2 regions of the Paraburkholderia sp. DD10 genome follow, and region 2 is predicted to be linked to the other one. Evidence: riboswitches for the same ligand, from Rfam matches in the RefSeq annotation. Region 2 holds a riboswitch; the other holds the start of a gene.
The links. Region 2 has a riboswitch for thiamine pyrophosphate ahead of thiC (phosphomethylpyrimidine synthase ThiC). Riboswitches for the same ligand answer to the same signal wherever they lie in the genome.

Region 1 (14,383 bases), 940 kb from region 2:
AACACCGACATGTCGGTGAAAAGCGCGCCGAACTGGAACAGCATGCCCATCTTGCGGCGCAGCGCGTAGAGGCCGTCGCGCGTCTGCTGGCCGACGTCCTGGCCGTGAAACAGGATCTGACCGCGCTGCGCGCGTACCAGACCGCCGATCAGACGCAGCACCGTGGTTTTGCCGCAACCCGAGCCGCCCATGACCGCCACCACCTGCCCGCGCCTGAAGCGCAGATTCAGGTTCGACAGGACGGGCCGGTCGCCATAACCGAAGTCGACGTCGCGCAGCTCGAGTAAGGTCTCGGGAGAGGAAGACACGAAACTGACAGTCCTTTTACACGGAAGGCCGAATTATAGGGCCATCATGCAAAAGTTGCCGTGAGGAGCCCCGTCCCTTTACCCAACTTGACGATTATTGCGCAAACAATTGTTGCAGTGCAGAAACGGCGGCGGCGGGGTCCGCCGCTTCCGTCACCGCCCGCACCACGGCCGCGCAACCCACGCCGGTCGCCAGCACGTCCGGCAGCACCTGCAGGTCGATTCCACCGATCGCCACGAGCGGCACCACGCCGTCGAGCAGGCGCACATACCGGGCGAGGCGTCTGAGGCCCTGCGGCGCGGTGGGCATGACCTTGGTGGTGGTCGGAAAAACCGCGCCCAGCGCGACATAGCTTGGCCGGAAATGCAGCGCCTTGAGAATCTCGTAGAAGCCGTGCGTCGAAAGGCCGAGGCGAATGCCGGCTGCGGCGAGCGCGGAAAGATCCGCGCTATGCAGGTCTTCCTGGCCCAGATGAACACCGTACGCGCCCGCTTCCAGCGCGGCCTGCCAATGATCGTTGATGAACACCTGCGCGTCGTGTTGCCGGCCGACCGCCACGCAACGGGCGATTTCGCGCTTGAGTTCGTCGGCGGGATGAGCCGACTTGCGGCGCAACTGAACCGTCTTCACGCCTAGGCCCACCACCCGTTCCACCCACTCCGCGGTCGGCAGAACCGGGTACAAACCCAGTCGCTCCGGGCAGCGCGCGAATGCTTGCGCGGGCGCGTCCGGCAGGCCGGCGAGACGCGGGAAATGCGCGAGATCGGACGGAAATGCGTCGTCGGCGCGGGTTTCGTCGCCATCGCGCCAGGCAAGCGCCAGCACCAGCGCGTCGTGGGGATCGAAACCACAGTCCAGAAACGCGGCCAGCGCGGGAATCCAGTCTTCCGCCAGATGGCCTTCCAGGCGGTATTTTTCGCCGCCCAGGTGCAGCGTCGCGGTCTCCTGCGCCGCCTCGATCACCCCGGCGCCCTGCACCAGCCAGCGCGCCACCTGCTCGCCATGCCGCTGCGCGTCCGCGACGATGATCAGGTCGCCGCCGTTCGGCTCGTCCGGCGCGGTCAAACAGATGCGCCACGGCGCGTGCGTCGGCGGCCAGTCGCCGAGGCGCGCACGAATGCGCTCCGCGGCTTCGGTGAGTTCGTCGGCGGGCGGCCAGAACAGGTCGCGATCTTTCAAAGCCAGAGTCTGCGTCATGCGGCGCTCCCGTCTTGATGCCAGAACGGCATGCCGACCACCGGCGTGCTCGCGTGCGCGCTTTCGCGCTCGGCCATCGGCCCCGCCAGAAACGCCTGGCGGCCCGCCTCGACGCCCAGCGCGAAGGCCCGCGCCATCGCGTCGGGGTGCGTGGCCTGCGACACGGCGGTGTTCAGCAGCACGCCGTCGAAGCCCCACTCCATCACCTGCGCCGCGTGCGACGGCACGCCGAGACCGGCGTCGACGATCAGCGGCACGTCCGGCAGCCGCTCGCGCAGCACCCGCAGCCCGTATGGATTGATCACGCCCTTACCGGTGCCGATCGGCGCACCCCACGGCATCAGCGCCTCACAGCCGGCATCGAGCAGACGGCGGCCGATCACCAGGTCCTCGGTGCAATACGGCAGCACCTTGAAGCCGTCCTTGACCAGTTGCGCGGCCGCTTCGATCAGACCGACCGGGTCGGGCTGGAGCGTGTAGTCGTCGCCGATCAGTTCCAGCTTGATCCACTCGGTTTCGAAGATTTCGCGCGCCATGTGCGCGGTGGTCACCGCCTCGCCGACGGTCAGGCAGCCGGCCGTATTCGGCAGCAGCGGCACGCCGTGACGCTTGAGCAGATCGAAGAAGCCGGCTTCCGCGCCGCCTTCGTTCATCTGCCGGCGCAACGCGACGGTCACCATGCCGGGCCGCGCCGCGTCGATCGAATCGGATAACGATTGCAGCGACGGATAGCGCGACGTGCCGAGCAGCACGCGGCTCGCGAAGGTTTGGCCGTAGAGCGTGAGCGCGTCCGCGGGTTTTGGGGAAGTCATTTGCATCATGCTGGTCTCCGGCAATGCGTGGCGCGGGCTCAACCGCCGGCCACGGGCTGCACGACATCGAGCTTGTCGCCCGGCTGCAGCGCGCGCGCCGCATGCTGGGCACGCGCGACGAAATCGCCGTTCAGCGCGACCGCGAACGGCGGACGCGCGCCATACGCGGCGAGCGCATCGGCGACAGTCGCGCCTTCGGGCAGCGACAACGGCTTCTGGTTGATATGAATGTCCATGGTGTTCGAATACGGTTCAATCGATGACTGACGAAACTGCATGGCGCGTGCCTCGCTCATGCCGGCTCCCGCGCGCAATCCAGTTGAAACAGCTCGCTCCAGCGCGCCGCCTGCCGCCAGTCGGCGAAGGCGTCGGCACCGCCGATGCGGCCTTCGAGCAGCGCGGCCGCGAAGCGCACGGCTTCGTCGGCGACTTCGGGCACGATCATGTAGCCGTGCCGGTACAGGCCGTTCACGCGCAGCGTCCGCGCGCCATCCCACAGCAAGGCCGGACGGTGGTCCGGCAGGGTCGGACGGCACTGCGAATTCAGTTCGAGAATGCGCGCCTCGCCGAAGCCGGGATGCACGGAAAACGCCGCGCTCAGCAGTTCGAGCGCCGAGCGCACGCTGACGGGCGACATGTCCTCGCCTTCCACCTCGGTGGCGCCGATCACGTAGAGATCGTCCTGCTTCGGCGCGATATAGAGCGGGTAGCGCGGATGCAGCAGGCGCACTGGCCGCGTCAGCCTGATTCCCGGCGCATGCACGCGCGCCACTTCACCGCGAATGCCGCGCAGCGTGGGCAGCACCGGCTTCGCGCCTAAACCCCGGCAGTCGATGGTGATGCGCGCGGCAGGCAGCGCGCGGTCATCGACCGGCGTGTTCCAGTGTGTTTCCACGCCGCGCTGGGCGAGGCCCGCGGCGAGCGCGGCCAGCACCTGGCGGTTATCCAGTTGGCCTTCGCGCGGCAGCAGCCAGCCCTGATTGAAGCGGCCCGCCAAGGCCGGTTCGGCCGCGCCGACCTGGTCGCCCGAGAGCGTCACGAAGCCGCCGTCGAGCAGTTCCGCAGGCGCATTCGAGCGCACGCGGCGCTCGAACAGCGGCGCCTCGGTGCGGTCGGCGTGATGCCAGACGACGAGCGTGCCGTTACGCTGGAAGAACACCGGCTCAGGCAATTCGGCGAGCACTTGCGGCCAGCTATCGAGCGAACTCGCGCCCAGCCGCGTGATCAGCAACTCGGCGCTGGCGGCTTCCGCGAGGGGCGCCAGCATGGCCGCTGCGACCCACGCGGCGGCTTGCGAACCGGCGGCGTCGCCGCGCTCGTAAAGCGCTACGCGATGCCCCTGACCGGCGAGACGCCATGCGACGAGGCGCCCGCAAAGTCCACCGCCGAGCACCGCGAAGTCGGGTTGTGCGGGACGGTTCATCGCGCGCGCTCCCAGTCACGACGGCAAGCGAGGCCGAAGCACTGCGACGCGCCGACATGACCGGCGAACGCGTGGCGAAGAGCAAAGCACATATCTGAAGAATAGGCGGTCATCGAGTCCTTTCCGTACGGCAAGAAACGCACGTACCCAGGACGAAACCGGCGGGTAAGGCCGGCCGGGCAAAAAATGCGTTCGAATGACGCACGCCGCCCGGCGGGGAATGGAAGACTGGCTGCTTCCGGAAACTTCCCGCGCCGGTATTACCCGGATCGGGTGCAAAGGGTCTCTCTCAGCCTTGCCACCGCGGCATGAAATCATGCAGCCTGTGGGCAAAGCACCCCTGTTTCGTCGAAGACCATTAGACCATAAAAGCCGCGGCGCCCGCAAACGAGCGGCCCTTCATCACGCGCGGTTTGATCCGGCACCGATCTTTTGTTTCGTCGAGACGGACGAAGCCCGCGCTCTGGCACAATGCCTGGACCGGACGCCGCGAGACCGGGGCGCGGGCGGCACGCATGGCCGTCCACGCGCCGGCGGCATCGAGGCGAAGGAGTCCAACGCGACTTAACTTCCGCTTAAGGACTTCGCAACAGAATCGCTCAGCCGGACGGGCGCTCATCATCGCGCTTACGCCCGGAGCTTCGCCATTAAACCCGCCGTAGAGCGAAGAGGCGGGCGACCGACCGACGGCCAGCCCCGGACGGGCCAGTTTCATAGGACCGGCCCCGCTTTGAGCCAGTACTACACAGGATGCTCATGACAGCCAATACTTCTATCAGCCCAGTGCTCCCGCCGGACGAAAAAGTCTCCGCCTGGAGCCTCATCAAACCTTACTGGGTCTCCGAGGAACGAAAAATCGCATGGTCGCTGCTCGTCGCGATCATCGCGATGAATCTGCTGGTGGTGTGGATCAACGTGCGCCTGAACCGCTGGAGCGCCGACTTCTACAACGCGCTGCAAACCAAGAACGTGCACGACTTCCCGCATCTGCTGATGGTGTTCTCGGGCCTCGCGTTCGGCTTCATCATCCTCGCGGTGTACGGGCGCTATCTGCGCCAGATGCTCGGGTTCCGCTGGCGTCAGTGGCTGACCACGCGCTACCTCAACGAATGGCTGCACGACAGCGCCTTCTACCGGATCGAACGCGACCGGCTCGCCGACAACCCCGACCAGCGGATCAGCGACGATCTGCAATCGTTCGCCACCACCACGCTCTCGTTGACGCTCGATCTGCTTTCCACCGTCGTCACGCTGGTGTCGTTCATCACGATCCTGTGGTCGCTCGCCGGCGCGTTGACCATCTCGCTCGGCGGCATGCCGATTCATATTCCCGGCTACATGGTGTGGGCCGCGGCGCTCTACGCGGTGGCCGGTTCGCTGATCATCCAGAAGGTCGGCCATCCGCTCGTGTCGATCAACTATCAAGCGCAGAAAGTCGAGGCGGATTTCCGCTTCGGACTGATCCGCCTGCGCGAAAACGCCGAGCAGATCGCCTTCTACAACGGCATGGAGACCGAGAAGACCAACGCCCGCTCGCTGTTCGGCCGTATCCGCGACAACTGGTGGCAGGTGATGAAGTACACCAAGCGGCTCACCTTCGTGCTCAGCTTCTATGGTCAGATCGCGATCATCTTTCCGCTGGTGGTCGCGGCGCCGCGCTACTTCGCTGGCGCCTTCACGTTCGGCGTGCTGATGCAGATTTCGAGCGCGTTCGGCACCGTCAGCGATTCGTTCTCGTGGTTCATCAACAGTTACAGCACCTTGGTCGAATGGCGCGCCACCGTCAACCGGTTGCGCGAATTCAAGCGGGTCGTGCATGCTCCCAGGTTGAAGGAATCGGTCTCGCCCGCTACCGCGCACGGCGGCATCAACCTGCATTTCGTCGACGCCGACAAACTCAGCACCGAGGGTCTCACGCTCGCGCTGCCGAACGGCAACCCGCTGTCGCGCATTCGCGATATCGCGATCGAGCCGGGCTCGCGCTGGCTGGTGCGCGGTCCGTCCGGCTCGGGCAAGAGCACGCTGATGCGCGCGCTCGCGGGCCTGTGGCCGTTCGGCGACGGCTCCATCGACGCGCCGGTCAACGCGCGCATGATGTTCATTCCGCAAGTCAGCTACATGCCGATCGGCACGCTGAAAGCCGCGCTCACCTATCCGTCCGCAGCCGACACCTATACGGACGACGAATGCCGCGAGGCGCTCGTCACCTGCCGCCTGTCGGAGTACGCCGACCGTTTGCAGGAATCGGGACACTGGACGCGCATTCTCTCGCCGGGCGAACAGCAGCGCCTCGCCGCCGCGCGGGTGCTGCTGCACAAGCCGGATTACCTGTTCCTCGACGAAGCGACGAGCGCGCTCGACGCGGACAACGAAGCGCGTCTCTACCATTTGTTCACGGAGCGTCTGCCGAAGGCGGCGATCGTGAGCGTCGCGCATCGCGAATCGCTCGCGGCGTTCCATGACGAAACGCTCGAGGTCGAGCGTTCGGACGAAGCGGTGGCGGCATAAGCGAGGCAAGCGCAACACCCCGAAACACCAGGAAACACGCGAGAAGAGTTAGAAAGCATTTGCGAAGCGGGCAAGCTGTTCCCCGCTTTGAAAATGCCTCCCAGCAGCGACGATAGCCGTGCGGGCCGAACCCCGTCCCGCCCGCCCCGCCACTCACTGCTAACGGACTCTTCGCACATGTCATTCGATCGCCGCTCCCATCCCCTGACCCGGCGCTTCGCGCTTGCCCTCGGCGCAGCGCTGCTGCTCACGAGCGCCGCGCAAGCCGCCCAGCCCACCGAGCCGGCGGACGTCTGCCCCGCGCTCGAACACATCGTCAACGCAACCGACTTCAAGCAGTTGCCGGCGCAATCCGCCGCGCAATTGCCGGGCATGTCGAGCGCGGACGATTGCCGCGCCAACCAGCACGCCTACGATTGCCACTGGCGCGCGCACTGGCAAGCCGACGGCGTGGTCAACGACCCGCTGCAAGAAATCGGCGCCGATATCGCCGCGTGCTTTCCGAACGTCGTGCACGACGTCAATACGCCGACGCGCCAGCATTTCATCGTGACCACCGACACGCGGCGCGTCAGCGTCACGGCGAGCGTGCAAGGGCAAAACGAACTGCGTCTGCGCGTCACGCGCTGAGCGTGCGCCCGCTCGACGCGATCCGCCGCGATCACCTTTTCGAAACCGCGCTCGTCGACCACTCATTGACCGCTATCAGGCCACGCATCATGACGCTTACGCCAGGCCCACGCGCTTATGCGTTCACGCGAGCCCCCCGGGCCGCGTGCGTCATGCTGCGCCGGCCTTGCGCGTGGCTTGCCGCCTGCGCCGCGCTGAGCGCCGGCTTGAATGGCTGCGCGTGGACGCTGATCACGGCCGCCGACGCCACCGGCTCCATGATTCAGGCAGGCTACGCAGTCGCGGCAAACTACTCGTCGCCGACCTTCGTCAACGGCCGGCCCGCCGACGTGCGCAACGTCTGCATCGAAGTGAACCAGAACGTGTCGGTCGGCGACTTCGTGCCGTCGCTGCAACTCGCGCTGGAGCGCCGCGGCATTCGCTCGGACGTCTACAATCCGGGCACCTCGCCCGCCGGCTGCGAGGCGCGCCTCGTCTATAACGCCGCGATCGACTACGGCCGCCGCTCGTTCAGCGACGAATCGATCCAGTACCTGTCGATCATCGATCTGACGTTGATCCAGCACGGCCGCATTCTCATCACCGCGCGCTATCAGACGGGCGGGCTCAACACCGACCGCTTCTCGTCCGCGTCGACCAAGCTCAACGGGCTGATCGAACGAATGGTGGTCGATCAAAAGGACCTCGCGCGTCAGCCGGTGAACACCATGCAAACGTCGCTCGCGAACTAGGGCGCGCACGCCGGCGCTTTCCGCTTGCTTTCTCTTACGCGAGAAAGAATTCGAAAGCGTCACGCGCTTTGCCGCGCACGGCCGGATCACTAAGATGACCCGGATGAACCAATCCATTCTGGTCGTCGACGACGACCCGGTCGTACGTGAGCTCGTCAGCGAGTACCTGCAGGGGCGCGGCTTCAAGGTGGCCACGCTCGAACACGGCATGGCGCTGCAGCGCAAATTGCAGGACGAGCGTCCCGCGCTGGTGGTGCTCGACATCATGATGCCGGAGCTCGACGGCATCAGCGCGCTGCGCGCGTTGCGCGTCGCGGGCGACGACATCCCCGTGATTCTGCTGACCGCGCGCGCCGATCCGATCGACCGCGTGATCGGCCTCGAACTCGGCGCCGACGACTATCTCGGCAAGCCCTTCGAACCGAGCGAACTGGTCGCGCGCATTCGCACCGTGCTGCGACGCCGCGGCACGATCGCGCCGAGCGCGCCCGAGCAGCGCGCACCCTATCGCTTCGGCCGTTTCGAGGTGAATTTTCCGGCGCGCGAATTACGCCGCGACGGCGAGCGCATCACGCTGCGCTCCAGCGAATTCGCCATGCTCAAGGTGTTCGTCACGCACGCGATGACCGTGCTCACGCGCGCGCAGTTGCTGGAGAAGCTGCACGGCAACAGCGAGGCGCATCGTAATCGCAGCCTCGATGTGTCGATCTGGCGCTTGCGGCGGCTGATCGAAGTCGATCCGTCGGAGCCGCGCTATGTGCAAACCGTGTGGGGACGCGGCTATGTGTTCGTGCCGGACGGCGAGATCGGCGCGGCGGAGCGCGGGGCGGCGCCGCCGGCCTGATGCGCGACGTGGGACGCGGGACGCGGGACGCGGAACGCTGGGTGCGCGATGCGCCGCGGATCGCACATCGCTCGCATCAGGACGTTCAGAACGTCAGCACACTCAGGAACATCCTCTGCAGCCAGCCCATCGTGGTCGCGTCGGAGATCATCCCCACGCCGGCCTGCTCGATGCGCGCGTTCGCCACCTTGCTCGACGCCACGTAGTTGCCCGCCTCGATATCCTTGGGATTGACGATCCCGGATAGCCGCAAGCGGTCGCGGTTGCCGCTCATCGAAATCATCTTCTCGCCGGACACCACCAGATTGCCCGTCGACATCGTGCCGATCACGGTGACGGCGAGCGTGCCGGTCATGCCGCTCACGTCGGTGAGACTGCCCTGGCCCTTGAACTCGGTGCTGGCCGAGCCGACGTTGAACAGTCGCGCGAGCCGCGCGGCCGCGCCGGTCGAATGGTCGGCTGCGTCGGCGGTAATGCTGCTCGAACGGCTCGCCGCCGCGGTCGAGCTGTTGTTGCCGCTGTACGACTCGGACAGGCGAATCGTCAGCACGTCGCCGATATGCTGGGCGCGCGGCGTTTCGTAAAGCAGCAGCGGCGTGCCGGCCTGATAGATCGCGCCTTGCGTGTTGACGTTCAGCGGCGCGGACGCGAGCGGCGGCGCCATCGGCGTATCGACAATCGACTTCTGGCTGCTCCCGCAAGCCGCGAGGCAAGCCGCCGCGCCCAGCGCGACAGTCAGACGTAGCGCACTCATGCATGCTCCTTGCCCGCATCGGCCGGGCTCAAAATCGGCGGCCATCCTCACCCCGCCTCGGCGCCGCTCGCCTGCCACTGCCGCACGACCGACTTCACCCACGCGTCGGAACCCTTCAGCAGATAGGTGAGCGTGCCGTTGCGGGTGCCCGGCAGAAAGCACAACGTGATCGAACTCACCGCGTTTTCCCAGACGTAGACCGGCATCGTGCTCGACGCCGACAAGCTGTGCGTGACGAGGTGCGCCGCGCCGTATCGGTCCGTGAGCGCCTCGCGCAAGTCCTCGGCGGTGATCTCGTCGATCACGAAAGAAATCTCGTACAGACGCAGCGCGCTTTGTCCCTCGACACGCGCGAAACGCAGCACGTGCTCCTGCGCCGGCACGCCGGCGACCACCGCTTGCGACACCGCCCAGCCGTCGTCCGCGCGATGCGCCCAGCGGCATGCGACCGTCAGGCTTTCGCGCGACTTCAGCCGCATGCCGAGCGCGCCCGCCTGCACGTCCGTCTCGCAGACCGGCACGCTGCCGACCGGCGTCGCGCGCACGGTGGAACTCGAACGGAACTCGTCGAGCGTGATGCCGAGCGCAATGCCGCGAAACGCGAACGGCGCGTCCTGCGAACGCCGGCGCACATCCGCGGCAGCGTCTCTGGACAGGGCGCTGGCCGCCCCGGCTTCGCGCGCGACCGGCTGCGCCTGAGCGGTCGATGAAAACAGTCCGCCGAGCAGCGCTAACGCACAGGCAATCCGTTTGGGTCTCATGATTCAGTCGATCGCGGATGAACACATGTCGAACGGCGTGGCCGCGGCATGACCGACGACCGGGATGATTTTCAGCGCGGACGAAGTCAGCCGGCACGGCAGCGCGGCGACACCGCAGCCGCCAAGCGGCAGCAGCGCGGCGCCGAGCGTCAACCACGCTGCGACGCGGATCACGCGCTCAATGATTCTCGGAGTCGACACGCGGGCCTCGATGTCTCAGGCCGTGGTGTTGACGTGGTGCCCGACGAGTCCGCCGGGCGCCGACGGTTGTCCGGTGGTGGCGGATTCCCGGGTCTGCGCGGTGCCGCTCGACTTGCCGGAAGCGGCGGGCTTTGGCGCGGCCTGGGTGGGCGCGAGCGGCGAAAAACGAGTGGAATTGACGTTGCTTGGGACGGTCATGGTGAGCCTCGCATGGCGCTGGATTGTCGGTTTCGCACCGCCTGCCGTGTGCCCAAGGCGTTAGGCTATCGTCGACATGCGGCGCAACGTACTGCATGACGGATCATCGCGCCGCACGCGCGCTGCCGATGCGCGAAGGAAAGCGCGCTTTTCAGCGGTTCTTACGAGCCATTGCCGCAGCTTGCAAACCGTTGCAGCCGCGCGCCAATACTTTCCCGGGAGAGTCGAGCGATGCCGGTCAGCGCCGCATCATGGTGTCCGCGCCGCTTTCGCTGTTGCCAACCCATGCCCAACGTATCGCCAAATGTGGCAGCGTCAGGATGTGGCCCGAGCCTTTGGCGGCGGGCCCTACGCGCACGGCGGGAAACGCGGGGCGGCGCTGCGTAAGCATTGGTAAGAAAACTGTCAGGCGTGCGTGAAGCGCGCCAGTCTAAAATTTCGCCATGAATCCACAGGTCCTTATCGTCGACGACGATCCGGTCGTACGCGATCTGCTATGCAAGTTTTTGCAGTCGAACGGCTTTGACGCGTCAGTGCTGCACGACGGCACGCATCTGCAACGCCGGCTCGAGCGTGAGCGGCCTTCAGTCGTCGTGCTCGACATCATGATGCCGGACACCGACGGCCTGCGCGCGCTCACCGCGCTGCGCGCCGCCGGCGACGACATTCCGGTGATCTTCGTGACGGCGCGCGGCACGGTGGCCGACCGCATCGTCGGGCTCTCGCTCGGCGCGGACGACTATCTGACCAAGCCGTTCGATCCGCGCGAGCTGCTCGCGCGCATCCACACGGTGCTGCGCCGCCGCGGGCCGTCCACCACCAGTGCGCCGGAAGCCCGCAAACCGTATCGCTTCGGCCCGTTCGAACTCGACTTCGCAACCCGTTCGCTCACCCGCGACAACGCCAAGCTGCCGCTGCGCGACAGCGAATTCGCGTTGCTGAAGATCTTCGTCAACAATCCGTACAAGGTGTTGTCGCGCGTGCTGATCCACGATCTCGTGCATCGCGACAATCTCGCCTTTCGCGACCGCAGCCTCGACGTGCCGATCTGGCGCCTGCGCCGCGTGATCGAAGACGACCCCTCCAATCCCTGCTACGTGCAGACGGTGCGCGGCAAAGGCTATGTGTTCGTGCCCGACGCCGACAGCACGCCCTTCGCCGGCGAGGCCGCCTCGAACGCATGAGAAATCCGCTGAACACGCTGTTCGGCAGAATGGCGTTGCTCGCCACGGCGGTGTTGTTCGCGATCCAGGCCGGCTGGTTCGTGCTGATCGTCATGCAGCCGCCGCGCCATGAAATCGACGGCTTCGCGCGCGGCATTCTGCTGGCGCTGCAGGCGGTCAACGGCGAGCCGATGAAGAGCGCGGCGCTCGCGCCCGCGATGCGCGTGCACCTCGTGCCCACCTGGAATATGCCGGCGAGCGTCCATCTGAGTACGCCGACCGATCATCCGCTGGTCGAATTGAGCCGGCACCTGCGCGAGAACCTGCCGCCCGGCACGCGGATCGCCGTCGACGATCTGCGCCCGCCGCAACTGTGGGTGCTGTTTCCCGGCAAACCGAACTGGGTGGTCCTGCCGGTCGACGTTCCGCCGCCTCCGCGCTTTCTGATCGAATCCATTTCGATGCTGCTCGCCGCGCTGATCCTGTCACTGTTCGCGGCCTGGCAGATGCAGCGCCCGCTGTCGCGCGTCGCCGACGCGGCCCGCGCGTTCGGCTCGGGCGGGCGGCCGGAGCCCGTGACCGAGCAAGGACCGCGCGAGTTGCGTGATCTGATCGGCTCGTTCAACGACATGATGCGGCGCCTGAACGAAGCCGGCGACGACCAGGCGGTCATGCTGGCCGGCGTCGCGCACGATCTGAAAGCGCCGCTCACGCGGCTCAAGCTGCGCGCGAGCGTGCTGGTCGCGGAAAGCGAGCGCGCCGGCCTGATACGCGATGTCGATTCGTTGACCAATATCGTCCAGCAGTTTCTGGAGTTCGCGGGCCAGTCCGCGGACGCGGGGCCGCCGGTCGAGGTCGACGAATTTCTGCGGGAACAGTTTTCCGTCGGCGAGAGCACCGAGGAAGCGCCGCTGTTCACGCTCGATCTGCGCGCGGGACCGTCATTCAGGCTTCCCCGCACGCTGCTCGACCGGCTGGTGACGAACCTCGTCGACAACGCGCTCGAACACGGTTCGGCGCCGGTGGACATCGCCACCGGGCGTGACGAGCGGCATTGGGTCATCAGCGTGCGCGATCACGGTTCCGGCATTCCCGACGACCGGATCGCCGCCGCCATGAAGCCGTTCGTCAGGCTCGACGCCGCGCGGGGCGGCGAAGGCCATTGCGGGCTGGGTCTCGCGATCGTCGCGCGGCTCGCGCACGATCGCGGCGGGCGCTGTCAGGTGCGCAATCATGCGCTTGGCGGGCTGGAAGTGCGGATCGAATTGCCGGTCGCGCCGGCAACAGCGTGATGGAAGAGGAGCTGGCGTGGCAGCGAACGCGCGCTTACGCGCCCTTACAGGACGAACCGGCGCGCTGGCCGCGGCCTTATAGTCGTCTCCGGCAACCTCGATGCCGCCCTTCTCCGTCCGCCCAGTGATTTGGGGCGGATTTTTTTTCGCCGCGCACTACCCCGTTATTGCCTGACTGCGGCTGCCTGACCGCCGTCGGGCAGCCCGGTTCAAACCCGGATCACACCACCAGACGGGCGCGCAACCGGTCGATCGTCGCCTGGGACACGCCGAGGCCTTGCGTCAGATAGCTCGCCATCGTGCCGTAGCTCGCCTGCACCTGATCGAAGCCCGCCTGCAGATAACTTTCCTGAACGTCGAACAACGGCGCCTCGCTCGCGGCGGCCGCAGCGCCGACACGCGAGCGCAGCATGTCGGTATGGGCCCTGATCGACAGCGCCGAATAGACGTTGCTGAGCAGATAGTCCTGCATGATCACATCGAGCGGAACGTTGGCGATGCTCTGCAGAAGCGCCGCGACCCAGCCGGCGCGATCCTTACCCGCGCTGGAATGAAAGAGCTGGATCTCGGCGCCCTCGGCAAGACGCGTGAGCAGCGCGCCGTAGCTCGCGCGCTGCGCGGCGCCGGTGACGTAGGCGCGCGCCTGGGCCTCCATGAACGCTGTTGCGGCGGCGGCCGTATCGAACGACGGCGCGACGAAGTCGCGGGCGCCCAGCACGTTGAACGCCTCGGACGTCGCGCCGGCCGGCAACGTATCGGCGATCCGCGCGACTTCGCCCGGCGTGCGCAGATCGTAGACGGCGGCGATGCCGAGGTGATCGATCGCGGCTTCGTCAGCGGCGCTGAAGGTCAGCGCGTTCGCGCGATAGAACACGCCACGGCGCATCTGCTTGCCGTCGACGGTGGGATAGCCGGCGGCGGCGCCCGCCACGTCGCGAAAGTTGTCGACCGACGCGAGCCGCGGCGTTTCCGGTTGACCGGCGTCGAGGCTGCCGCCACAGGCGGAGAGCAGCGAGCTGCCGATGCCCGAGACCAGCAGCACGCCGGCTGAACGCTTGAGGAACACCCGGCGCGACGCGGAGGTGCGAACGGGCGCGATCTGACTTGTCCGCAGTGCGATGCTCGCGAAGCGGCGAGGTGGCGAGCAGTTTTTTCCGGTTGCGGGCATTGGACGTGGCTGGCGCGAACGTGAAGGGTTATTCGCAGCATGGGCGCTGCGCACGCAGTTTAACGGCGGCAAATCTTCTTTTGGTTACGGGGTAGTAGTTCGTAAGGAACCTGACCGACTTGCTTCGCCGCCCCGACGGGTTCGCCTGCCGCGATGCGGCGCGGACCCGCCTTGGACCGCGGGCTTGAACCGCTGCCTTGGCACTGATTACCCGGCCTTTTCTTTCACGCGGCGCAACACATGGAAATAGAAAAGCCGGGTCACCCTTGCGGATGCCCGGCTTTGTTTACCGCTTCGTCGCCTCCACCTCTTCCTGCAAGCAATAACCGGTTTCGATGCATCGAGGCATGAAACCAGCGGAGACGTTTAGCGCGGCAGTTCCGAATGTCCCA
Region 2 (14,383 bases):
GGGCGCTCGCGAGGCACGCGCCGCTCGCGTCGCAACTGTAATACCAGCGGGGCAACGCGCTACTGACGCAGCCGCCGCCGCAGTCGGTCGCGAACAGGCCCACGCCGAGAATGCCGTTGGAGCGCAGGCCGTCGACGGTCATCATCGCCCGGCCCGAGCCCGTGCAGTCGGTCGGCACGGTGGGCAGCGCCGGATCGGCGATCAACTGAAGCGGAATCGACTCGGCCAGTTGGCTGGCCATGCGCACGTCCGCGCTGCGCACCGCACCCCACGTGTACCCGCCGCCGAACACCGCGCACTCGCCCGCGATCCCGTTGCCCGAAGGCACCACCGGGAGCGACAGTGTCGCCGGCAACGCGGAGGCGAGAATCCGCAGGCCATGCGAGCCGGTGTCGACCTGAATGTTGTCGATGGTCGCGCAATTGCCGGTGCCGGGCTGGCAGACGGTGACGCTCGTCGTCAGCATGTTGCGCGTGAGAAGCGGCGCGGTAGTGACCATGATCGGGTGGACATTCGGCACGTTCGACTGCGGCACGGACGTGCCCGCATCGGAAGCCGGAGACGGCGCCGCGCCGCCCGGCGCGCTGGCGGCGCCGGGGCTGCCGGCCGGGGCGGCGGAGGCTGACGGGCTGCCGCCGTCTCCGCCGCCGCCGCAACCGGCGAGTGCGATGCAGACGAGGAGCAGGGCGCTGACGTGAGAGAAGGTCTTCATGGCGTGGTGGCGATCGATCGTCGAGGCGGTTTTCGGATGGTTTGTGTGCTTCAGCGGATGTCGTCGGCGGCGACGCCGGGCGGCAAGGCCGCCGGCAGCCATGCGCGTCCCACGTAGCCGCGCATCGGGCCGCCCGATTCGACGACCACGTCCGCCCGCACCACCCGCGAAGCGTGCAGATTGCCGTCGGGCGGCAGCGCGGCGGCGCCGTTCAGGTAGGAGCCGGCGTACTTGCCGAGCAGCGCGCGCAGATTCGGCATGGTTGGACCTTCCCACGCGTAGGCGATGATCTGGCCGGTGTTCGTCGCGTATTCGTTGATAGTGGTATTGCCGGCGTCGGTCGATGTGCGAAGGCGCAGCGCGCCGTTCAGCAATGTTTTCGGCGCTGCTCCGGTCGAATTCGCGGCGAGGGGCATCGCGCCGCCTAGTTGGGCCTGCGCATCGGCACTGGCGCACAGCACGATGAACGCCATCGCCAAAGTGGTGAAGGTCGGGGAAAAACGGGGATTTCGCATGGCTGTCCGTCTCGCGATGGGTGCGTTGGAGTTTTATTGAGATCTCCATTTCAAGATAACACTCAGGTTTCCTGATCGTTATCTGGCGTGACGTTGCGCGCTTCACGCAATCCCAAAATGGTCAGTCATGTGAGCGGGAAGTGTCTTTTAGATCAATGATCTGACAGACAGAAGGAGCGCGTCCTACAAGCGATTGGGAAATGTTGTCAACTGTTAAACGCGGCGTGCACGAGCGCTTCCCGGGACCGTGGAGCGACGGCTTTTCTTGCGCGGCGGGATTTCGGCGAGGCGCAATCCCGCGCACGTCAAATGGCTTGCCGCGATGGCTTCGGCGCGCGTCGCGGGTCGCCCGATTCACGCGCCAACCCCGGTTTTTGCACACGGCTCGCCGGGATCGGTAAAATGTTGGGTTGATCCACGGAAACTTGCCGTGGCGTAGCGGAAGGATTCCCCGAACATGACTGATCTTCGTCTTACCAAGCGGTTTGCAGTAATGCTGATGGCAGGCGGGCTGGTCGCCGGCTGCGGCACCTCGTCGCCGACCAAAATCGACTACAAGAGCGACTCGAAGTCCAGGCAAGTGTCACTTGCCGTACCGCCGAACATGATCGACGAGACGCCCGATCAGCGTTCCTTGCCCCCGCAAGGCGGCGAAACCTCGTTGTCCACGCTCAAGCAGGTCCGGGCGCAAGCGCCGGCGGACAATGCCGTGGCTGTCGTGCCGCCGGTCAAGGGCATGCATATCCAGCGCGACGGCACCGAAAGCTGGCTCGTGATCGACAACAAGGCGCCCGCACAGGCGTGGCCGCAGATCCGCCGCTTCTGGCAGGAACAGGGCTTCCTGCTGGTGGTCGACCAACGCGACAAGGGCGTGATGGAGACCGACTGGAACGAAACGCACGCGCAGATCAACGACGGCCTGATCCGCAGCACGCTGTCCAAGGCAATGGGCAACAGCTACGTCACGTCGGAGCGCAACAAGTACCGCACGCGTCTCGAAGCCGCGCCGAACGGCGGCACCTATGTGTTCGTCAGCCAGAAGGGCATGCGCGAGGCGCTTACCGGCACGAATAACGATTCGAGCAAGTGGGAACCCAAGCCGAACGATCCGGGCCTCGAGCAGGAATATCTGAAGCGGCTGATGGCGGCGCTCGCGCTGGCCGATTCGCGCGCGCAAGGCGGCGGTACGCAAAGCGCCGAGGTTTCGCCGGCCGGCGCGCAAACCGCGCCGGGCGCGGCCACGGCGGGCGCGAAGTCGGCGGCCGCGGCTACGGCGGCGCAAAACGTCGCGCTGTCGGCGCAGCAGCCGGTGCGCGACCCGGATTCGGCGAACGCGCCGTCGCAGCTCGCCTCCAGCGAATTGACGCTCGGCGAGCCGTATGACCGTGCATGGTTGCGCGTGGGGCTCGCGCTGGATCGCAGCAACTTCACCGTCGACGATCGCGATCTGACGCGTGGGCTGTACTTCGTGCGCTACGTCGATCCGAAGGATATGACGTCGGCGGAGCAGGGCTTCTGGAGCCAGGTCTTCCACGGCAAGAAGGAAAAGGTGGCCAAGCAGTATCTGGTGAACGTCCGCGCGATCACGCCCAACGAGACCCGCGTGGCCGTGGTCGACGACAAGGGCAATATCCAGGACGGCCCGCAGGCCAATCAGATCATGAGTCTGATGGCCGATCAGTTGCGCTGAGCGAAGCCGCGGCAGGCAAACGCGCCTAAATGAAAACCCGCCCGGAACCATTCCGGGCGGGTTTTTTTATGCGCGCTTTTTGTCGCGTTCGAGCGGTAACGGCGAATTCGGTCGGCATGCCGGCGGCGCGGCGTTTAGAGGTGGGACCAGCGCGCGGCGGCGGGTTCGCCCCGCACCGCCCAAAGAGTTGATGCCGGCCCGATGACGGCCTGCGCATGCACGGCCCCGGTGACCCCCGTCGTCTATCTTCGTAGGGCGACGGTTTCGCCCGCACTCAGTGGAGTGCGGGCTACTGTTGATGCTTTAGTTCGGTCCCCGCGTGCGGAGCCGGACGGACGGATCAGGGAGAAGCAGCGCCCCCGGAACGCATCGCGCCAAACGCCGCTCAGGTGTCGGCGCGTCGTGTGCCGATCCACGGCAGGCGTTTAATCACGCCGGTGGCGAGGGCGGTGCCCACCAGAATCACCCCGCAGCCTTCCAGCATGCCCGGCGACACGCCTTCGCCGAGAAACAGCGCGCCCCACAAAATGCCGAAGATCGGAATCACGAAGGTCACGGTGATCGCGCGCGCCGGTCCCGCCACCGCAATCAAATGAAAGAACAGCATATAAGCGACGCCGGTACACGCGACCCCGAGCGCAAGCACCGCGCCCCATGCCTGCAGCGAGACCGGCGCGGCCGGCCAGTAGATGACGGCAAGGGGCAGCAATACGATGGTCGCGCCGGTCATCGTGCCGGTGGCGACGGTCAGCGCGTCGACGCCGGTCAGGTGGCGCTTCGTGTAGTTGGCGGCAATGCCATACAGCAAGGTTGCGCCGAGCGCCGCGCCGGCCGCGAGCGCGGTGCTGAGCGGCGTGGCCGCCGAGCCGTTCGGCGTGACGATCTGATCCCAGACGAGCATCAATACGCCCAGAAAGCCGATCACGAGGCCGAGCGTGCGCAGCGCGCTCAGGCGATCACGCAGCCAGAGAAAGGCGACCAGCGCGCCCCACAGCGGCGTGGTCGCGTTGATCACCGACGTGACGCCCGCCGACAACGTCAACTCGGCATACGCGAACAGGCAGAACGGCGCCGCCGAATTCAGAACCCCGACCACCAGCAGCGGAAAGGCGCGGGTGCGCAGGATCGTCGCCGATTGAGCCAGCGGCCGCCGAGCGATCAGCACGAGCACTAGAAAGACCGCGCCGATGCCGACGCGCAGCGCCATCAACGGCGCGACGCCGAAGTCGGTCACGCCGACGCGAATGAACAGAAACGATGCGCCCCACAGGGCGGCGAGGATAAGCAACTGCAGCAGGTTTTTAGTATTCATCGGGAGGGCGCCGGGCGCGGTTGAGTCGAGACGTCAATGCATCCTAGCAGCGCAATCGCGCGAAACGTTTCATGCTGGAATGAAACGGCAAGATTCGGGAATAAAGGCGTCTGACGGACGTCATCGTAAGCGCCGTGGCGGACGCGCGCCAAGCGAGCAATTTTCACGCTGATGTGAGAAAAATTGCGACTTCGACCATGCACAGGGAGGCACCCGACGCCTCGCACCGCGCATTCGTTCAGTGATGGTAGCCGCGTCCGCCGCGATGCCCGCCCCAACCCCAGCCGAAGCCGATCGACAGCGAAGGCGCGTACCAGCCTGGGTAGCCGTATCCGTAATAGGCGGGATACGCAGGATACACAGGCGCCGGATAGTAAGCGGGATAAGCCGGCGCGACGTACACGGGCGGCTGGGCGACCACATAGGCGGGCGGCGAACTGGGCGGTCCGGCCTGCCCCTGTTGCGCCGGCTCGGTCTGTTGCGGCTGGCTGGCCGAGTCGCCGACGGTGCCGAGCGGCACTTCGCGTTGCGCCATCGTGGCCGGCACTGTCGCGTAGTACGGGTAGTACGCCGGATAGTAGCCGTAGGGGTAATAGCAACCGGATAACGCCAGCGCACACGCGGCGGCGCCGAGCGCGAGTCCCGTTCGCGGAAGACGGAACAGGCTGCGCGGCGGCCGCTGGCCGATCGCACCGAGAGGATTAGTGACGCGGGACTTCATGACGCGCTCCTGGTTTGCATCCGACGCCCCCGTTCGGGGCGTAACGCCATGAGCTTACGCTGCCCACGCGATAACCGGATTGCGAAACCGTAACGGCGTATTTCGCCTCGTTGCTGCGAGGCGATGTGACGAAGCGGCTTGACTGGAGACGACGCTCGTCTCCTCAAAAGCGCTTCGCAAATCAGACGCGGGCGGATTCTTCAGCCCCGCCCGCGTTCAACCCAAGCCATTTACTCGACGCACAAGCGTCGCTCACTTGCCAACCTGGTTGCCAATCACGCCGCCGACTGCCGCGCCGCCCAGTGTCGACAGCGCGTTGCCGCCGATCGCCGCGCCCGCGACGCCGCCCACGCCCGCGCCGATTGCCGTATCCCGTTGACGCGTGGTCATGCCTTCACACGCGGTGAGGCTCGCGACGACCGCGACAATGGTTGCGAAGGTGCCCATCCGACGAATCGTTTTCATGATGTCTACTCCCCTGACTGAGGTCCGAAACGAATTTCGAAGCCGTTATTCGGAAATGAACGGTTCTCCCCGTCCTTGCATTTGATCTTATCGCCGCAGCCCGTATCCAGATGTGTGCGCTTGTCAGCGGACTGCCGGTTTCGTAATCAAATGTTTCCCCATGTCCAGCATGACGCGTGCCTGCTGCGCGCGCCAATGCAAAAGCCCGCCAGCGGCGGGCTTCGATGCTGCGATGCAGCGCGTCGATGCAGGGAACGACGCGCGCGCCGCTCCCTCTGTTCCTCGACGCTTACTGCCGCTGATAAATCTCAGCGCCTTTCTTCATGAACTCGATCGACTTCACTTCCATGCCTTTCTTCAGCGCTTCGTCGTCGGTGACGCCTTGCTGCGCCGCGAATTCGCGCACGTCCTGCGTGATCTTCATCGAACAGAAGTGCGGGCCGCACATCGAACAGAAGTGCGCGACCTTGGCCGAGTCCTTCGGCAGCGTTTCATCGTGGAATTCGCGCGCCTTGTCCGGATCGAGACCGAGGTTGAACTGATCTTCCCAGCGGAATTCGAAGCGCGCCTTCGACAACGCGTTGTCGCGCACCTGCGCGCCCGGATGGCCCTTCGCCAGATCGGCGGCGTGCGCGGCGAGCTTGTACGTGATGATGCCGGTCTTCACGTCGTCCTTGTTCGGCAACCCGAGGTGTTCCTTCGGGGTGACGTAGCAAAGCATGGCGGTGCCGAACCAGCCGATCATCGCCGCGCCGATGCCCGACGTGATGTGGTCGTAGCCGGGCGCGATGTCGGTGGTCAACGGTCCGAGCGTGTAGAACGGCGCTTCGTCGCACCATTCCAGTTGCAGGTCCATGTTCTCCTTGATCAGCTGCATCGGCACGTGGCCGGGGCCTTCGATCATCGTCTGCACGTCGTGCTTCCACGCGATCTGCGTGAGTTCGCCGAGCGTCTTGAGTTCGCCCAGTTGCGCTTCGTCGTTCGCGTCGTAGATCGAGCCGGGACGCAGGCCGTCGCCAAGCGAGAAGGCCACGTCGTACGCCTTCATGATTTCGCAGATGTCTTCGAAATGCTCGTACAGGAAGCTTTCCTTGTGATGCGCGAGGCACCACTTCGCCATGATCGAGCCGCCGCGCGAGACGATGCCCGTCATGCGCTTGGCCGTGAGCGGCACGTATTGCAGACGCACGCCCGCATGGATCGTGAAGTAGTCGACGCCTTGCTCGGCCTGCTCGATCAGCGTGTCGCGGAAGATTTCCCAGGTCAGATCCTCGGCCTTGCCGTTGACCTTTTCCAGCGCCTGATAGATCGGCACCGTGCCGATCGGCACCGGCGAGTTGCGGATGATCCACTCGCGCGTTTCGTGAATGTGCTTGCCGGTGGACAGATCCATCACCGTGTCGCCGCCCCAGCGGATCGCCCACGTCATCTTGTCGACTTCCTCGCCGATCGACGACGTCACCGCCGAGTTGCCGATGTTCGCATTCACCTTCACGAGGAAGTTGCGGCCGATGATCATCGGCTCGCTTTCCGGGTGATTGATGTTGTTCGGAATGATCGCGCGGCCGCGGGCGACTTCCTCGCGCACGAATTCAGGCGTGATCTCCTTCAGACCGTCGGGGCCGAACGCGCTCGCGCCGAACGCCTGGCCCGGATGCTGGCGGCCCATCATCGCGGCGAGTTTTTCGCCGTTCGGGCCGCTCGTCTTCAGGCTTTCCAGATAGGCGGCGCGCTGCTGGTTCTCGCGAATCGCGATGTATTCCATTTCCGGCGTGATGATGCCGCGACGCGCGTAGTGCATCTGCGACACGTTGGCGCCCGCCTTGGCGCGGCGCGGCGTGCGGTGCAGGCCCTGGAAGCGCAACTCGGCGGTGGCGGGATCGGCGGCGCGTTCGCGGCCGTAGTCGCTCGTGAGACCGGTCAGCGCTTCGGTGTCGCCGCGCTCTTCGATCCAGGCTTGACGCAGCGCGGGCAGACCGGCGCGGATGTCGATCTTCGCCTCAGGATCGGAGTAGGGGCCCGACGTATCGTAGACATAGACCGGCGGATTTTTCTCGCCGCCGAAACTGTCCGGCGTATCGGCCTGGGAGATCTCACGCATCGGCACGCGGATGTCGGGCCGCGAGCCGGTCACGTAGACCTTGCGCGAATTCGGCAGCGGGGCGACAGCGGCGGCATCGACGTGGGCGTCGGCGGAAAGGAACTTCGGATTGGCGTTCATGCTTATCTCCTGTGTCGACCAGAGTTGGCGCTGGTCCCATGCAAGGCAATGTGGGGCCGCTAAGCAGGAGATGAGATGAATGTCGTCGGAAATCGCGAGAAATGAAACCAGACCCGCTGCGAAATCCGTACGCTTCCCTGCGCTGGCATTATCCAGATCAGGTTCAAAGGGTATTTCTCACCCACGCAACACGGACCTCCAACCTCCGTGCGACGCAGGACCCCCGCGTTAGCAGCGCACACAATACACTGCGCGAGCGCTGCTTGGCAACCGTCTCGATAATTCGAACGCCGGTCGCCGGCGTACTATTCCATCAAGACCGCGGCGCGGCCGGACATGATGCGGCGCAACAGTGGCGCCTCGCACGCGTGCCGCTTACAACATGAAATCACAACGTGAAATCGTCGGCGGCTTCCGGTTGAAACAGGATTTTGTCGAGCTTCAGCACCTTCGGCGTGCCGCTCGGCGGCGTGAAGCTGATGCGTTCGCCGCGTTTGGCGCCGAGCAAGGCAAGTCCGACCGGCGAGAACACGTTCAGGCGGCCCTGCGCGAAGTCCGCATTGGGCGGATAGACGACGGTCCAGGTCATGTGCTCGCCAGTGCTTTCGTCGATCAGCGTGGCTTGCGAATTCATCGTGACCACGTTGGCGGGAATCTCGCGGGCGTCGACGATCACCGCGCGTTCCAGCACGTCGTCGAGCATGTCCTGCATTTTCGCGTCGGCGCCCGGCGCGGCCGCATGCTTCTCGAGACGGGCGACGTCGAGTTCGGTGAGGTAACAGGTTTTCGTCTTTTTCATGACGGGTGCTCCAATTCAATTCAATCTGCAGGTGAGGGGACAGCGTGCGGATGAGATCGGCCCGGAGCCCGACGATGCGGCTCCGGTATAGGAGGGAGCAGCGTTAGATCGGGCGCCGGGCGGCGGGAAGCGGGAGCGTTCGGGACGGCTCGCCGGCATGGCACCGTGCGACGTCCGCGCGCGCGCACCCGGTCGCGCCGCGGCGGCGCAAACGGGTGAAGGCACGGTAAGTCGGAAAGCGCATGAGAGTAGCCGGCAAGGTCGAAAGAAAGAGGTTCGCACAAGCGCCGCAAGACAGGGAACCGGCGCGATGGAAGACCCATGTTAGCACGGGCCATGCGCCCCTCAGTCTCTCAATTCGATGTCGGGCGATGCGCGGCGTCAGACAAAAAAATTCAAAACGGGGTGTCATAACCCACCGCATCGTTCGACAAACGTGCAGACCCTGTTGGCGCACGTCATGCAAACCTTCCGCCGCGCGGCAAGCCGCGGAACTCGCCGCTTGCCGTTGATCGCGCCGCGGCCTTCGTTCACGGAGAATCTCATGGCAACTTCTCATGCATTGCGCGAAAGCGCGCCGCCCGCCAAGCCGCAAAGCGGCGCGATTCATCCGCTGTGGGTGCGCGTCACGCATTGGCTCAACGCACTCGCGGCCATCGTGATGATGCTCTCCGGCTGGCGCATCTACAACGCCTCGCCGATGTTTCCGGGCTTTCGTTTCGCGCCGGAAATCACGCTCGGCGGCTGGCTCGGCGGCGCGCTCCAATGGCATTTCGCGGCGATGTGGCTGCTGGTCTTCAACGGTCTCTTGTATCTCGCGCTGAATCTCGCGAGCGGGCGCTTCGTGCGCAAGTTCCTGCCGATCTCGCCGCGCGCCGTGCTGCACGACCTCATCGCCGCGCTGACCGGCAAGCTCTCGCACGCCGATCTGCGCGTCTATAACGCGGTGCAGAAATTCGCCTACCTGTTCGTCGTTTGCGACCTGATCGTGCTGGTGCTGTCGGGCCTCGCGATCTGGAAGTCGGTGCAGTTTCCGCTGCTGCGCGAACTGATGGGCGGCTACGACAACGCACGCATCGTCCACTTCTTCGCGATGTCGCTGATGGCGGCGTTCATCGTCGTGCATCTGGCGATGGTGGCGCTCGTGCCGCGCTCGCTCGTCGCCATGCTGCGCGGACGTTGAGCCGCTTACGCCAAGCCCGAGGATACCGAATCATGAACAAGCCCAATCCAGAATCCGCTCGGCCGACCGGCCAACGGCTCGACCGCGAGTCGATCCTGATCGACGCCCGGCGCGAACTCGCGATGCCCTCGCGGCGCCTCTTCGGCAAACGGCTGCTGACGCTCGGCGGTTTGTCGATGCTGACCGGCTGCTCGCTGACCGACGACGAATCGGTCAACACGTTCCTCACGGCCGTATCGCGCCTGAACGATCGCGCGCAAGCCGCGCTGTTCGATCCGAAGCAGCTTGCGCCGACCTACACCGAAGCGCAGATCACCCGGCCGTTTCCGTTCAACGCGTACTACGGCATCGACGAAGTGCCCGAGGTCGACGGCGCCGGCTACAAGCTGAAGATCAGCGGACTCGTGACCGGTCAGCGCGTCTGGAGCTTGCCCGAGCTGTATGCGCTGCCGCATGCGGAGCAGATCACGCGGCACATTTGCGTGGAAGGGTGGAGCGCGATCGGCCGCTGGGGCGGCACGCCGTTCGCCGATTTTCTGCGGCGCATCGGCGCGGACACCAGCGCGAAATACGTCGGCTTCAAATGCGCCGACGACTACTACGAAAGCATCGACATGCCGACCGCGCTGCATCCGCAAACGCTCCTCACGTTCGAATACGACGGCGAGCGTCTGCCCGCGAAATACGGCTTCCCGATGAAGCTGCGCATGCCGACCAAGCTCGGCTACAAGAATCCGAAGCACATCGTCGAGATGTTCGTCACCAACACGTATCCTGGCGGCTATTGGGTCGACCAGGGCTACAACTGGTTCGGAGGCTCCTGACGCGCGCGGGTCGCCGCATGCCGCATCCCGATGCGCGACCCCAGGCGGCAGAAGCTTCGGAAACACGCCGGCATGAGCAAGGCGCCGGCTCTATTCATTCACGACAACGGAGTCACCCCATGAAGAAGTTTGCAATCGCAGCAATCGCCGTCGCTTTCCTGACCAGCGGCGGCGCGGCGTTCGCGCAGGCAAGCGGCGCGATGTCCAACGATTCGATGTCGCACGACGCGATGTCGAAGGATTCCATGTCCAAGGACGGCATGAAGAAGGACGGCATGAAGAAGAAGCACGACAAGATGAAAAAGGACGGCGACGCGATGGGCATGAAGCACGAAGCGTCCGGCGCAATGGCGAACTGAGCGCGCTGTTCGATGCCCGCCGCATAGCCCGAAAGGGCTTGGGGCGCGCGCGCTGAAAGCCGGGGAAACGTCCCCGGCTTTTTTGTTGCGGGCACGCAAAAATTACGATTCTTTCGCACGGCGCGGTGGGCGCTTACTGCATAATGCGATGCGCGCCCAACATTGGACGCGTGTCAGCCGTGGAGCGATTTCCTTCGACCACCACGGCGTTGTGGCCCCTTTGGCCATCTATCGTCTTCTCGTTCCACCAACATGTCCGCCAGCCTCGCCCGTCAGACCGCATCGCCGATGCGGTGTCCGCCATCCCGCCACGGGGTCTTCAGCGGGGGCGCGGCGCCTCGAGCGGCATGGGCGGGTTGAACGCATGTCGTCGCAACTTCCCAGCCTTTTTTCGCGCCTTGTCCCGGGTGGTTTTTCCATCCGTTTGCCGCAGTCGCGCAACGGACAGATCGCGCTCGCGCTCGCCGTCGTCTACCTCGTGTGGGGCTCGACGTATCTCGCCGTGCACGTCGCGCTCGGTTCGTTTCCGCCGCTGCTGCTGTCCGGTCTGCGCAACCTGTTTGCCGGCGTAGGGCTTTTCATCTTCGCGGCGCGCCGCAATCCCGTCTGGCCGAGCGCCGCCGAGATCGGCAATGCGGGACTCGTCGGCACGATGCTGGTGGGTTTGTCGAGCGGCATGCTGGCCTATGGGATGCGCACGGTCGGCACCGGCACTGCGGCGGTGATGGTCGCGACCGTGCCGCTGTTCGCGACGGTGATCGCGGCGGTGGCGGGGCGCAAGATCGGCCGGGGCGAGTGGTTCGCGGTCGGCCTCGGGCTGGTCGGCATCGCGATCCTGAGCCACGGCGACGAAACGCCGGGCTCGGCGGGCGGCAGTCTCGCGATTCTGTGCGGCGCGCTGTTCTGGGCCGGCGGCGCGCATCTGGCCGGGCGGCTGAAGCTGCCCTCGGACCTGTTCCTGTCTACCTCGCTGCAAATCGGCCTGGGCGGCGCGATGTCGACGCTGGTCGCGCTGGTTTCCGGCGAACGGATGCTCGAAGTGCACGTTCTGCCGCTGCTGGCGTTCATCTACCTGATGCTGATCGGCACGATGACCGCGTACGTCGCGTATGGTTTCCTGATCCGGCACACGAGCCCGATCATCGCCAGCAGTTGCATGTACGTGAATCCGGTGGTGGCGGTGGCGCTCGGCGCGCTGCTGCTCGGCGAGCCGGTCACGCGCTCGACGGTGATCGCGACCATCGTGATTCTGGCGAGCGTGGGCCTGTCTTTCTGGTTCGATTACCGGAAGAAGGCGCTCGCCTGAGCGTGTGCGAGGCACCGCCGCAGTGGCGCGGCGGCGCGAACACGACAGCACGACAGCACGACAGCACGACAGCACGACAGCACAAACCACGGCGGCGCACTCCCTTCAGCATCAAAGCGCCGCCGCTACTTCCGCGCCTTCGCGAATCGCGCGTTTGGCATCCAGTTCCGTCGCGACTTTCGCTCCGCCAATCACGTGATAGCGCGGACTCTGTGTCTCCACCGACCTCTCCGCCGCAACCACGCCCGCCGCCGCGGCCTGCGGCAGCAGATCGCGCAGCGATTCCTGCCCCGCGCACACCACGATCGTGTCCACATCCAGCCATGCCTCGACGCCCTCACGCGCGATCTTCAAACCGCGCGCGCCGATCTCCAGATACGACACGCCGCCGAGCGTCTTCACGCCGTTCCTGGCGAGCGTCGCGCGATGCACCCAGCCGGAAGTCTTGCCGAGCCCCATGCCGAGCTTGCCGGCCTTGCGCTGCAACAGCCAGATTTGCCGCGCCGGCTTGGGCGGCGCCGGCGCTTTCAGACCGCCGCGCTCGCGCACCGCGAGATCGACGCCCCATTCGTCGAGCCACGCGTCGCGCGGCATCGGCAACGGCTCGCCCGGACGATGTAGCAGGTACTCGCTGACATCGAAGCCGATGCCGCCCGCGCCGATCACCGCGACGCGTGCGCCGACCGGCGCGCCGCGCAGCACGTCGACGTAGGACAGCACGTTCGGCCCGTCGATGCCGGGAATCGCCGGCCGCCGCGGCACGATGCCGGTGGCGACGATCACGTCGTCGTAAGCGCCCGTGGCGAGCAGCGCGGGATCGACGCGCGTATCGAGCCGCACGTCGACGCGATGACGCTGCAACTGGCTCTGAAAATAGCGGATCGTCTCGCTGAATTCCTCCTTGCCCGGCACGCGCATCGCCAGATTGAACTGGCCGCCGATGGTTGGGCTCGCATCGAACAGCGTCACGCGATGCCCACGCGAGGCCGCCACCGTCGCCGCCGAGAGTCCCGCCGGACCCGCGCCGACCACCGCCACCGAGCGCACCGCCGGTCCTGAAACGGACCGGTAGACCAGCTCGGTCTCGCGTCCGGCACGCGGGTTCACGAGGCACGTCGCGCGCTCGTTCCTGAACGTGTGATCGAGGCAAGCCTGATTGCAGGCGATACAGGTGTTGATTTCGTGCGCGCGTCCCTCGGCGGTCTTCACGACGAACTCGGGATCGGCCAAGAGCGGCCTCGCCATCGAGACCAGGTCGCCGGCTCCCTGCGCGAGCAGTTCCTCGGCGACCTCGGGTGTATTGATGCGGTTCGACACGATCACCGGCACCTTCACGGCGGCCTTCAAGCGCGCGCTGAGCGCGGCGAAGGCCGCGCGCGGCACCGAGGTCACGATGGTCGGCACGCGCGCCTCATGCCAGCCGATGCCCGTATTGAACATCGTCACGCCGGCCGCTTCGAGCGCCTTTGCAACCTGCACGGTTTCGTCCCACGTGTTGCCGCCTTCGACCAGATCGATCAACGAAAGACGGTACACGACGATGAAGCGCTCGCCGCACACCGCGCGCACCTGTTCGACGATCTCGCGGGCGATGCGCATGCGGTTCTCGATGCTGCCGCCATAGCGATCGTCACGACGATTGGTGCGCGGGCAGAGGAACTGGTTGAGCAGATAACCTTCGCTGCCCATGATCTCGATGCCGTCGTAACCGGCGCGCTGCGCGAGACGGGCGCAGCGCGCATAGTCGCGCACGGTGCTCGCGATGCCGGCGAGACTCAGCGCGCGCGGCTTGAACCTCGAGATCGGCGATTTGATAGCGGACGCCGATACGACGAATGGCTGATAACCATAGCGGCCCGCATGCAGGATTTGCAGCGCGATCTTGCCGCCTTCGGCATGCACGGCCTCGGTCAACAGCCGATGATTGCGCAGATCGAACACGCTGTTCAACGTGCCGCCGAACGGCAGCAGCCAGCCTTGCCGATTCGGCGAGATGCCGCCCGTGACGATCAGCCCCACGCCGCCTTTCGCGCGCTCGCGGAAATAGGCGGCCAGCTTCGGGTAATGCCAGAAGCGGTCCTCCATGCCGGTGTGCATCGAGCCCATCACCACGCGGTTGCGCAAGCGGGTGAAGCCCAGGTCGAGCTCGGCGAGTAAGTGTTGGTAAGACATGCAGGGCGCCGTGTAAGTATTGGATGCGCACGAACAATACACCGCTCGCGCGGCCAACCTTCCGAGGAAACTTTCTAATCCTCGCAATGCGTTGCCCCGTAAGA

Region 1: it holds a riboswitch for thiamine pyrophosphate, as region 2 does, so the genes downstream of both, ACOCG7_RS28990 (FAD-dependent oxidoreductase) here and thiC (phosphomethylpyrimidine synthase ThiC) in region 2, are expected to answer to the same signal.

What each region holds. Positions count from the first base shown of each region.
Region 1 is NZ_CP185393.1:3,015,445-3,029,827, forward strand. Features, by position in the region: gene ACOCG7_RS28970 (ABC transporter ATP-binding protein) at 1-308, opposite strand, end outside; gene thiE (thiamine phosphate synthase) at 403-1,506, opposite strand; gene ACOCG7_RS28980 (thiazole synthase) at 1,503-2,318, opposite strand; gene thiS (sulfur carrier protein ThiS) at 2,357-2,554, opposite strand; gene ACOCG7_RS28990 (FAD-dependent oxidoreductase) at 2,611-3,741, opposite strand; TPP riboswitch at 3,971-4,093, opposite strand; gene ACOCG7_RS28995 (ABC transporter ATP-binding protein/permease) at 4,498-6,249, shown strand; gene ACOCG7_RS29000 (hypothetical protein) at 6,427-6,879, shown strand; gene ACOCG7_RS29005 (hypothetical protein) at 6,969-7,610, shown strand; gene ACOCG7_RS29010 (response regulator) at 7,714-8,454, shown strand; gene ACOCG7_RS29015 (flagellar basal body L-ring protein FlgH) at 8,540-9,208, opposite strand; gene ACOCG7_RS29020 (hypothetical protein) at 9,256-9,969, opposite strand; gene ACOCG7_RS29025 (DUF6726 family protein) at 9,973-10,140, opposite strand; gene ACOCG7_RS29030 (hypothetical protein) at 10,186-10,368, opposite strand; gene ACOCG7_RS29035 (response regulator) at 10,812-11,552, shown strand; gene ACOCG7_RS29040 (ATP-binding protein) at 11,549-12,823, shown strand; gene ACOCG7_RS29045 (tyrosine-protein phosphatase) at 13,044-13,991, opposite strand; gene ACOCG7_RS29050 (glutamate synthase subunit beta) at 14,358-14,383, opposite strand, start outside.
Region 2 is NZ_CP185393.1:2,075,434-2,089,816, reverse strand. Features, by position in the region: gene ACOCG7_RS24600 (DUF3443 domain-containing protein) at 1-712, opposite strand, end outside; gene ACOCG7_RS24595 (DUF2844 domain-containing protein) at 763-1,227, opposite strand; gene bamC (outer membrane protein assembly factor BamC) at 1,685-2,917, shown strand; gene ACOCG7_RS24585 (DMT family transporter) at 3,303-4,229, opposite strand; gene ACOCG7_RS24580 (hypothetical protein) at 4,468-4,950, opposite strand; gene ACOCG7_RS24575 (glycine zipper 2TM domain-containing protein) at 5,203-5,415, opposite strand; gene thiC (phosphomethylpyrimidine synthase ThiC) at 5,705-7,636, opposite strand; TPP riboswitch at 7,753-7,871, opposite strand; gene ACOCG7_RS24565 (GreA/GreB family elongation factor) at 8,025-8,435, opposite strand; gene ACOCG7_RS24560 (cytochrome b/b6 domain-containing protein) at 8,980-9,618, shown strand; gene ACOCG7_RS24555 (molybdopterin-dependent oxidoreductase) at 9,651-10,442, shown strand; gene ACOCG7_RS24550 (pentapeptide MXKDX repeat protein) at 10,562-10,801, shown strand; gene ACOCG7_RS24545 (EamA family transporter) at 11,166-12,107, shown strand; gene ACOCG7_RS24540 (NADPH-dependent 2,4-dienoyl-CoA reductase) at 12,219-14,279, opposite strand.